Regions from separate parts of the Streptomyces sp. 4N124 genome, predicted to be linked through region 2. Evidence: riboswitches for the same ligand, from Rfam matches in the RefSeq annotation. Region 2 holds a riboswitch; the other holds the start of a gene.
What was found. Region 2 has a riboswitch for S-adenosylmethionine ahead of ACTWQO_RS36260 (aminotransferase class V-fold PLP-dependent enzyme). Riboswitches for the same ligand answer to the same signal wherever they lie in the genome.
Positions count from the first base shown of each region.

Region 1 (4,206 bases), on a different contig from region 2:
GGGGTCCGGACATGCCGGAGGGCTCGCAACCCATGACTCCCCATGGGAAACGAGCCCTCCGAAGATGAACAGAAGAACGTCGCTGCAGTCAGTCGGCGCGTGCTTCAGCTGGTCGCGAGACGGACCATGTCCGCCTGCGGCCCCTTCTGGCCCTGCGAGATCTCGAAATCGACCCGCTGACCTTCTTCCAGGGTGCGGTAGCCGTCCATCTGAATCGCGCTGTAGTGGACGAATACATCCGCACCACCGTCGACCGCGATGAAGCCGTACCCCTTCTCCGCGTTGAACCACTTGACGGTGCCCTGAGCCATGCCTAACTCCCCTATTACTGGCCCTTGCACAGATCCACACTTCGCGGATCCGGGTCAGACCTCACCCCCCACGGTTGGGGGCGTGCGCCGGAACGCGTCGACCGCGGCTGAATGTATCTGTCCAACTGCCGTCTGCAACAGGTCAATCGGACGAGAAATCTGGGCGCGACCGGTCGGTGAAATGCGGAGAATTTGTGGAAATCCAGGGCAAGTCGGACCCAATAAAAGGAGCGAATGACGCAAAAAGCCCGCGTACTTTGGCTACTTCTTGTCGGCCGTGCGGGCGGAACTCATATGCGCCCGGCATGAAAGCCCGAGCAGGTTCCCCAACTGTACCGCGCTCAACCATAGAGAATGGCCCCCTCCGCTTCTCTCACGGAGGGGGCCATTCGATGAACAATGCGTGATTCAGCCGCCCGCGACCGCCGGAATGATCGAGACACCGGCCCCGTCCGGCGTCGCCGTCTCCAGCCCCTGCTCAAAACGGACGTCGTCGTCATTGACGTACACGTTGACGAACCGCCGCAGCTTGCCCTGGTCGTCGAGGATGCGGGCGGCGATGCCGGTGTGGTTCTTCTCCAGGTCGGAGATGACGTCGGCGAGGGTCGCACCCTCGGCGGAGACCTCAGCCGCACCGCCGGTGTAGGTGCGCAGGATGGTAGGGATGCGGACGCTTACGCTCATGACTTGAACCTCCGGTCAGTACAGCGCCCCTTCAGGGGCGCGGGGAACTGCGCGACCGGCCCCCACCGGCCCGCAGACGAAATCAATGGGGACGGGCCCCTAGCCGAGACCCGCTTCCCGGAACGAGTCCAGGCTGGGCCGAATCGTCGCAGTCAGCCCCGTGCCGGCAACCGCGTCAAGCGTCTTGAGACCATCACCGGTGTTGAGCACGACCGTGGTCTTGCTGGGGTCGAGGACGCCGTTCTCGATCAGCTTGCGCGCCACACCCACCGTGACACCGCCCGCGGTCTCCGCGAAGATGCCCTCGGTCCGCGCCAGCAACTTGATCGCGTCCACGACCTGCTCATCGTTCACATCCTCCACCGCACCGCCGGTACGGCGAGCAATGTCCAGGACATAAGGACCATCCGCCGGGTTGCCGATCGCCAGCGACTTGGCGATCGTGTTCGGCTTCTGGGGCCGGACGACGTCGTGGCCGCCCTTGAAGGCGACGGACACCGGGGAGCATCCCTCGGCCTGCGCGCCGAAGATCTTGTACGGCTTGTCCTCGACGAGACCGAGCTTGATCAGCTCCTGCAGACCCTTGTCGATCTTCGTGAGCTGCGAGCCGGAGGCGATCGGCACCACGAGCTGGTCGGGCAGCTGCCAGCCGAGCTGCTCGCAGATCTCGTACGCGAGGGTCTTGGAGCCCTCGGCGTAGTACGGCCGCAGGTTGACGTTGACGAAGCCCCAGCCCTCGCCGGCCGGGTCGCCGATCAGCTCGGAGCAGAAGCGGTTCACGTCGTCGTAGTTGCCCTCGATACCGACGAGCTCACCGCCGTAGACCGCGGCCATGACGACCTTGCCCTGCTCCAGGTCGTGCGGGATGAACACGCAGGAACGGAAGCCGGCGCGGGCTGCGGCGGCACCGACAGCACCGGCCAGGTTGCCCGTCGACGAGCAGGACAGCGTGGTGAAGCCGAAGGCGCGCGCCGCCTCCAGCGCCTGCGCCACCACCCGGTCCTTGAAGGAGTGCGTCGGGTTGCCGGAGTCGTCCTTGACGAAGAGCTTGCCGGCGTCGACACCCAGCTCGCGCGCGAGGTTGTCGGCCTTGACGAGCTTGGTCCAGCCCGGGTTGATGTTGGGCTTGTCTGCCACGTCCGCGGGGACGGGCAGCAGCGGTGCGTACCGCCAGATGTTCGCGGGTCCCGCCTCGATCTGCTTGCGGAGCTCTTCGGCGTCGTAGGCCGAGAAGTCGTAGGCGATCTCGAGCGGGCCGAAACACTCCTCGCACGCGAAGACCGGGCCGAGGGGTACTCGGTGACCGCATTCACGGCACGAGAGGGCCGCGGCGGGGCCGAGGTTCACGGTGTCGGTGGTGCTTGCAACTGTCTGCGCAGCCATGTGAGGCGAGGCCCTTTCTCCTCATCTTCCTCACGACGCATCTCGCCGTGAGACGGATTTGGCACCTTCCCTAGCCGGGAGCCTCGCGGAGAACGATCAACACTGATCTACGAGTACCGACTGGAGGGTTGCCGGGGCTTCAACGGGCCGTATCCCTCTGCCCCTCTGGATGAGCGGTATTCAGTTGTCATGCGGTTGTGGTCGCCAACGACCCCCGACATGCGATGGTCATCAGCGTTGTTCAAGACTGTAACCGAAGGCCAGGACAGTTGAGATAGTCGTCCGAACCGCGAGATGGATCACACACCTCTAGTCGTGATCCGCGACAGTGAGGAGCCGCTTACTGTGCTGGAAGAAGTCGAGCGCTGGTTGAGCGCACGCTCCTGGTCCCTGACCGATCGCCCGCTCCACAAGATCCTGGCCGCGAAACGCGCCACGGGACAGACCGTCAGTGTCGTGCTGCCCGCGCTCAACGAGGAGGAGACGGTCGGCGAGATCGTCGCCGTGATCCGTCACGACCTCATGCAGCAGGTCCCGCTCGTCGACGAGATCGTCGTCGTCGACTCGGGATCGACCGACCGCACCTCCGAGGTGGCCGCCGCCGCGGGCGCCCGGGTCGTCCACCGCGACGACATCCTGCCGCGCATCCCGGCCGTCCCCGGCAAGGGCGAGGTCCTGTGGCGCTCGCTCCTCGTCACCAGCGGCGACATCGTCTGCTTCATCGACGCGGACCTGAAGGAGTTCAAGTCGGACTTCGTCTCCGGCATCGTCGGCCCGCTGCTCACCGACCCGGAGGTCGACCTCGTCAAGGGGATGTACGACCGTCCGCTCGGCGGCGCCGCAGGCCAGGGCGGCCGGGTGACGGAGCTGATGGCCCGCCCGCTGCTCAACATGCACTGGCCGCAGCTGGCCGGATTCGTCCAGCCGCTGGGCGGCGAGTACGCGGCCCGCCGCTCCCTGCTGGAACAGCTCCCGTTCCCCGTCGGATACGGCGTGGAGCTGGGCATGCTGGTCGACGCCCTGCATCTGGTGGGCCTGGACGCCCTCGCCCAGGTCGACGTCGGCGTGCGCAAGCACCGGCACCAGGACGGCCAGGCCCTGGGCCGGATGTCGGCCGCGATCTACCGCACGGCCCAGCTGAGGCTGGCCCGCGGCCATCTGATCCGCCCCTCCCTCACCCAGTTCGAGCGGAGCGAGGACGGATTCGAACCCCGCACCTACTCCGTGGATACGGAAGAACGGCCTCCGATGGCCGACATCGCCGAGTACCAGTCCCGCAAAGCGGCATAAACGTGCGCGTGGCGTAACGAAACGCGCCGGTTGTATACGCGTGGGCCGTACGTTTGAGCGGTTCTGGCCTGGGCTAGGTTGAGGCGTATGGCTGCAACCTTCGGTGCTGCGCAGGTACTGGTCGCGTCCAACCGCGGCCCCGTCTCGTACGGGGTCCGCGAGGACGGCTCGCTGCACGCCAAACGCGGCGGCGGCGGGCTGGTGTCCGGTCTCTCCGCGATCGGGCCGGACGCGGACGCCCTGTGGGTCTGCTCGGCCCTCGGCGACGGCGACCGCGAGGCGGTACGGCGCGGAGTCGGTGAGTCCGGTGTACGGATGCTGGACATTCCGGCCGATGTGCACGCGGACGCGTACAACGGCATCGCGAACTCGGTCCTCTGGTTCGTCCACCACCTGCTGTACCAGACGCCGCTGGAGCCGGTCTTCGACGCGGAGTTCCGGCGGCAGTGGGAGTCGTACGTCCGCTACAACCGCGCGTTCGCCGAGGCGCTGGCCGAGGAGGCGGGGGCCGGAGCGGCGGTGCTGGTGCAGGACTACC
Region 1 is NZ_JBQQBS010000002.1:79,326-83,531, forward strand. Features, by position in the region: gene ACTWQO_RS02315 (cold-shock protein) at 105-311, opposite strand; gene ACTWQO_RS02320 (MoaD/ThiS family protein) at 720-995, opposite strand; gene thrC (threonine synthase) at 1,095-2,378, opposite strand; SAM riboswitch class I at 2,397-2,554, opposite strand; gene ACTWQO_RS02330 (glucosyl-3-phosphoglycerate synthase) at 2,724-3,668, shown strand; gene ACTWQO_RS02335 (alpha,alpha-trehalose-phosphate synthase (UDP-forming)) at 3,756-4,206, shown strand, end outside.
Region 1: it holds a riboswitch for S-adenosylmethionine, as region 2 does, so the genes downstream of both, thrC (threonine synthase) here and ACTWQO_RS36260 (aminotransferase class V-fold PLP-dependent enzyme) in region 2, are expected to answer to the same signal.

Region 2 (4,206 bases):
CGCGTCGGGGTCGTCCCGCAGACACGACTCCACCAGGGGCAGCGCCGCCTTCGGTACGGCGGACAGATCGACGTCCCCGGTCAGGATCCGCAGCAGGACGACCGAATCCTGACCCTCGCCGAACGGCTCCCGCCCACCGGACGCATAGGCGAGGACCGCGCCCAGCGAGAAGACGTCGCTGGCCGGTCCGACCCGGGCGCCGTTGCGGATCTGCTCCGGCGAGACATAGCCGACCGACCCGACGACCACCCCGGTCTTCGTCAGCGCCGTCGCCTCCAGCGCCCGTACGATCCCGAAGTCGATGACCCGGGGACCGTCCGGCGCCAGCAGGATGTTGGACGGCTTGAGGTCCCGGTGGATCAGCCCCTTGGCATGGATCGCGGCGAGCGCCTCGGCCAGGGCCGCCGCCAGCAGCCGCACCGCATCCTCGGGCATCGGCCCGCCGTCCAGCACCGCGTCCCGCAGATTCGGCCCGTCCACGAACTCCGTTGCCATCCAGGGCCGTTCGGCCTCGGTGTCGGCGTCCACGACGCGCGCGGTGTACGTGCCCGCTCCGCCGACGGTCTGCGCGGCCCGCACCTCGTGCCGGAACCGGGCGCGGAAGGTGCGGTCCTCCGCGTGCTCGGCCCGCACCACCTTCACCGCCAGCCGCGGCCCGCCCGGCGCCTGGGCGAGGTACACCTCCCCCATGCCGCCGGAGCCGAGTCTGCCCAGTACCTCGTACGGGCCGATCCGCCGAGGATCCGTCTCGCGCAGCACCTGCACCCCGTGCTCCCCCTGTTTCTCCGTACGGCCGCAGCAAGGAGCGTATACGCGGTGTCCGCGTCAAAGGGTCAGACAGCCGGGACGCAGCGGCCGTCCTCGGTGCGGTAGCGCCACTTCGCGCCGTCCTGGACGAGTTCCTTCACGGCCTTCACAAAACGTTCGACATGCTCGTCCGGCGTGCCCGCGCCGAAGCTCACGCGGATGGCGTTGAGGGACTTCTCGCCGGGCGCGGCCTCGGGAGCGCCGCACTCGCCCTGGGACTGCGGGTCGCTGCCGAGCAGGGTACGGACCAGCGGGTGGGCGCAGAACAGGCCGTCGCGGACGCCGATGCCGTACTCGGCGGAGAGCGCGGCGGCGAAGTGCGAGCTGTTCCAGCCGTCGACGACGAAGGAGATGACGCCGACGCGGGGGGCCTCGTCGCCGAAGAGGGAGAGGACGCGCACTTCCGGGACCTCGGCGAGGCCTTCCCTGACCTGCGCGATCAGGTGCTGCTCACGGGCCACCAGGGTGTCGAGGCCCGCCTCCGTCAGGGCCTTGCAGGCGGAGGCGATGGAGTAGGCGCCGATGACGTTCGGGGAGCCCGCCTCGTGCCGGGCGGCGGTGTCGTGCCACTCCACGTCCACTCCCCCGTCCGTACGCCGGGTGACCTTCCGGCTGGCGCCGCCGCCCGCGAGATACGGCTCGGCCGCACGCAGCCAGTCGGCACGGCCGGCCAGCACGCCGGAGCCGAAGGGGGCGTACAGCTTGTGCCCGGAGAAGGCGACCCAGTCGACGTCGAGGTCCTGCACGGAGACCGGGTGGTGCGGGGCCAGCTGGGCGGCGTCCAGAACGATCCGTGCGCCGTGCGCGTGCGCGGCTGCGGCCAGCTCTCGTACGGGCCACAGCTCGCCGGTGACGTTCGAGGCGCCGGTGACACAGACCAGGGCGGGGCCGTTGGGGTCACGGTCGGCAAGGGCGCGCTGCAGGGTCTCGACGGCCTGGCCCGGGGTGCGGGGCGCGTTGAGGTAGGTGACGTGGGCGTCCCGCCAGGGCAGCAGGGAGGCGTGGTGCTCGGTCTCGAAGACGAAGACCTGACAGTCGGCGGGGAGCGCGGCGGCGAGCAGGTTGAGCGAGTCGGTGGTGGAGCGGGTGAAGACCAGCTGGTCGTCGGCGCGGCAGTCGAGGAACTCGGCAACCGTGGCGCGGGCGTTCTCGAAGAGGTCGGTGGACAGCTGGGAGAGGTAGCCGGCACCGCGGTGCACGCTGCCGTAGTACGGCGCGTACGCCGCCACGTCGTCCCAGACGCGCTGGAGGGCGGGGGCGCTGGCCGCGTAGTCGAGCGCGGCGTAGGTGACCTCACCGCCGGTGACGAGCGGGACGGTGACATCCCGGCCGAGAACGGGCAGGGCCCCCGGAATGTCACGGCAAACGGACTGGGCGGCGGCAGCGGTGGAGACAGACATGGGTGAACTCCCGTGAGAGGCGTACGCATGCGGCGTACGAGAAAGAGAAAAGGGTGTGCGGAGGCGGGGCTCTGCGGCCCTATCGCATTCGCTTGCTCACGGAAGGCTCCCTCGAACGACCAGGACCCCTGGGTTTCGAGAGGGGCCCGCGCTTGCCGTAGACCTCGCTGCCTACGGCCTGGTCTTCACCCGGGGCACCCCGCCACGGACGGAGGGTTGCCGGACAGTCGGCCGGGGCCTCATGACTGTCACTCATGACCTGGGCAGGAAAGTACGTCAAATGATCGACGTCCCGCAACCCGTGTCCGGATCGCGGGACGTCTCCTTGCGTGCCGCGCTACTTGTTGCTCGCGGCCACCCAGCGCTCCAGCGTCAGCTTCGCCGCCCCGGAGTCGATCGACTCCGCCGCCTTCTCCATCCCGGCGCGGATCTGCTCGGCGAGCGGGGCACCGGTCGGATCCAGCGCCACCAGGGCCGCCGCCGAGTTCAGCAGTACGGCCTCCCGCACCGGGCCCGTCTCGCCGTCCAGCACGCGCCGGGCGACCTCGGCGTTGAAGGAGGCGTCGGCGCCGCGGAGGGCCTGAACCGGCACCAGTTCGAGGCCGACGTCCCGCGGGTCGAAGGACTCCTCGGTGACCTTGCCGTCGCGGACGATCCACACCCGGGAGGTGGCCGTGGTGGTCAGCTCGTCCAGGCCGTCGTCGCCGCGGAACACCAGGGACGAGTTGCCGCGCTCGGCGAAGACGCCGGCCACGATCGGCGCCATGCGGAGGTCCGCGACGCCGACGGCTTGCGCCCTCACCTTTGCCGGGTTGGTCAGCGGGCCCAGGAAGTTGAACGTCGTCCGGATCCCCAACTGGCCGCGCGCCGCCGCCACATGACGCAGCGCCGGATGGAACTTCACCGCGAAGCAGAAGGTGATCCCGGCCTCCTCGGCGACCTCGGCGACCCGCTGCGGCGTCAGCTCCAGACTGACGCCCAGCTTCTCCAGGACGTCCGAGGCCCCGGACGCCGAGGACGCGGCCCGGTTGCCGTGCTTGACGACCTTCGCGCCGGTACCGGCGACGACGATCGAGGACATCGTGGAGATGTTCACCGTCTTCGCGCCGTCACCGCCTGTGCCGACGATGTCGACCGTGTGCCCCGGCACCTCGATCACATTCGCGTGCTCGTACATCGTGCGGACGAGCCCAGCGATCTCCTCCACGGTCTCGCCCTTGGCGCGCAGCGCCACCGCGAACCCGGCGATCTGCGCGTCGGTCGCCTCACCGCGCATGATCCGGTCCATCGCCCAGGCCGTGTCGTCGGCGCTCTGGTCCCGGCCCTCCAGCAGACCGTTCAGCACCTCGGGCCAGGAACGGCCCGCCGCGGTGTCGCCTCCAGCGGGGGTCACAGCGCTCATAGCCGCTCCTGTGGGTCGTAGAAGAGTGTGTTCCCACCCTATCCAGCCGCGGGCACGGCGAAGAGATCAGTGGTGGCCGTGGCCGCTCGTGATCTCCTTGTACTCCTCGACGGACGGCTTGGGGATCTGGGCTTCCTCGCCGTAGTACGCCTTGCTGAGCTTGGCGCGCAGCTTCTCGGAGCCCTTCACCTTGCGCTCGACACCGTTCTCGTCGACCGTCGGGCCGATCTCGGCCGGCTCGTACTGCTCGTGCGCGGTGAGGGTGTACAGCGCGTCCTGGCTGAGCGGCTCGTGCACCTCGATGAACTCACCGTGCGGCAGGCGCTTGATGATGCCCGACTCGCGGCCGTGCAGCACCTTCTCCCTGTCCCGGCGCTGGAGGCCGAGGCAGATCCGCTTGGTGATGACGAACGCGAGCACCGGGGCGACGAAGAACCCGATCCGGACGAACCAGGTGATGGCGTTGATCGACAGATGGAAGTGGGTGGCCCAGAGGTCGTTTCCACCACCGATCAGCAGCACCATGTACCAGGTGATCCAGGCGACACCGAAGGCCGTACGGGTCGGTGCGTTGCGCGGGCGGTCCAGGATGTGGTG
Region 2 is NZ_JBQQBS010000050.1:17,997-22,202, reverse strand. Features, by position in the region: gene ACTWQO_RS36265 (protein kinase domain-containing protein) at 1-765, opposite strand, end outside; gene ACTWQO_RS36260 (aminotransferase class V-fold PLP-dependent enzyme) at 834-2,207, opposite strand; SAM riboswitch class IV at 2,351-2,467, opposite strand; gene trpD (anthranilate phosphoribosyltransferase) at 2,545-3,609, opposite strand; gene qcrB (cytochrome bc1 complex cytochrome b subunit) at 3,676-4,206, opposite strand, start outside.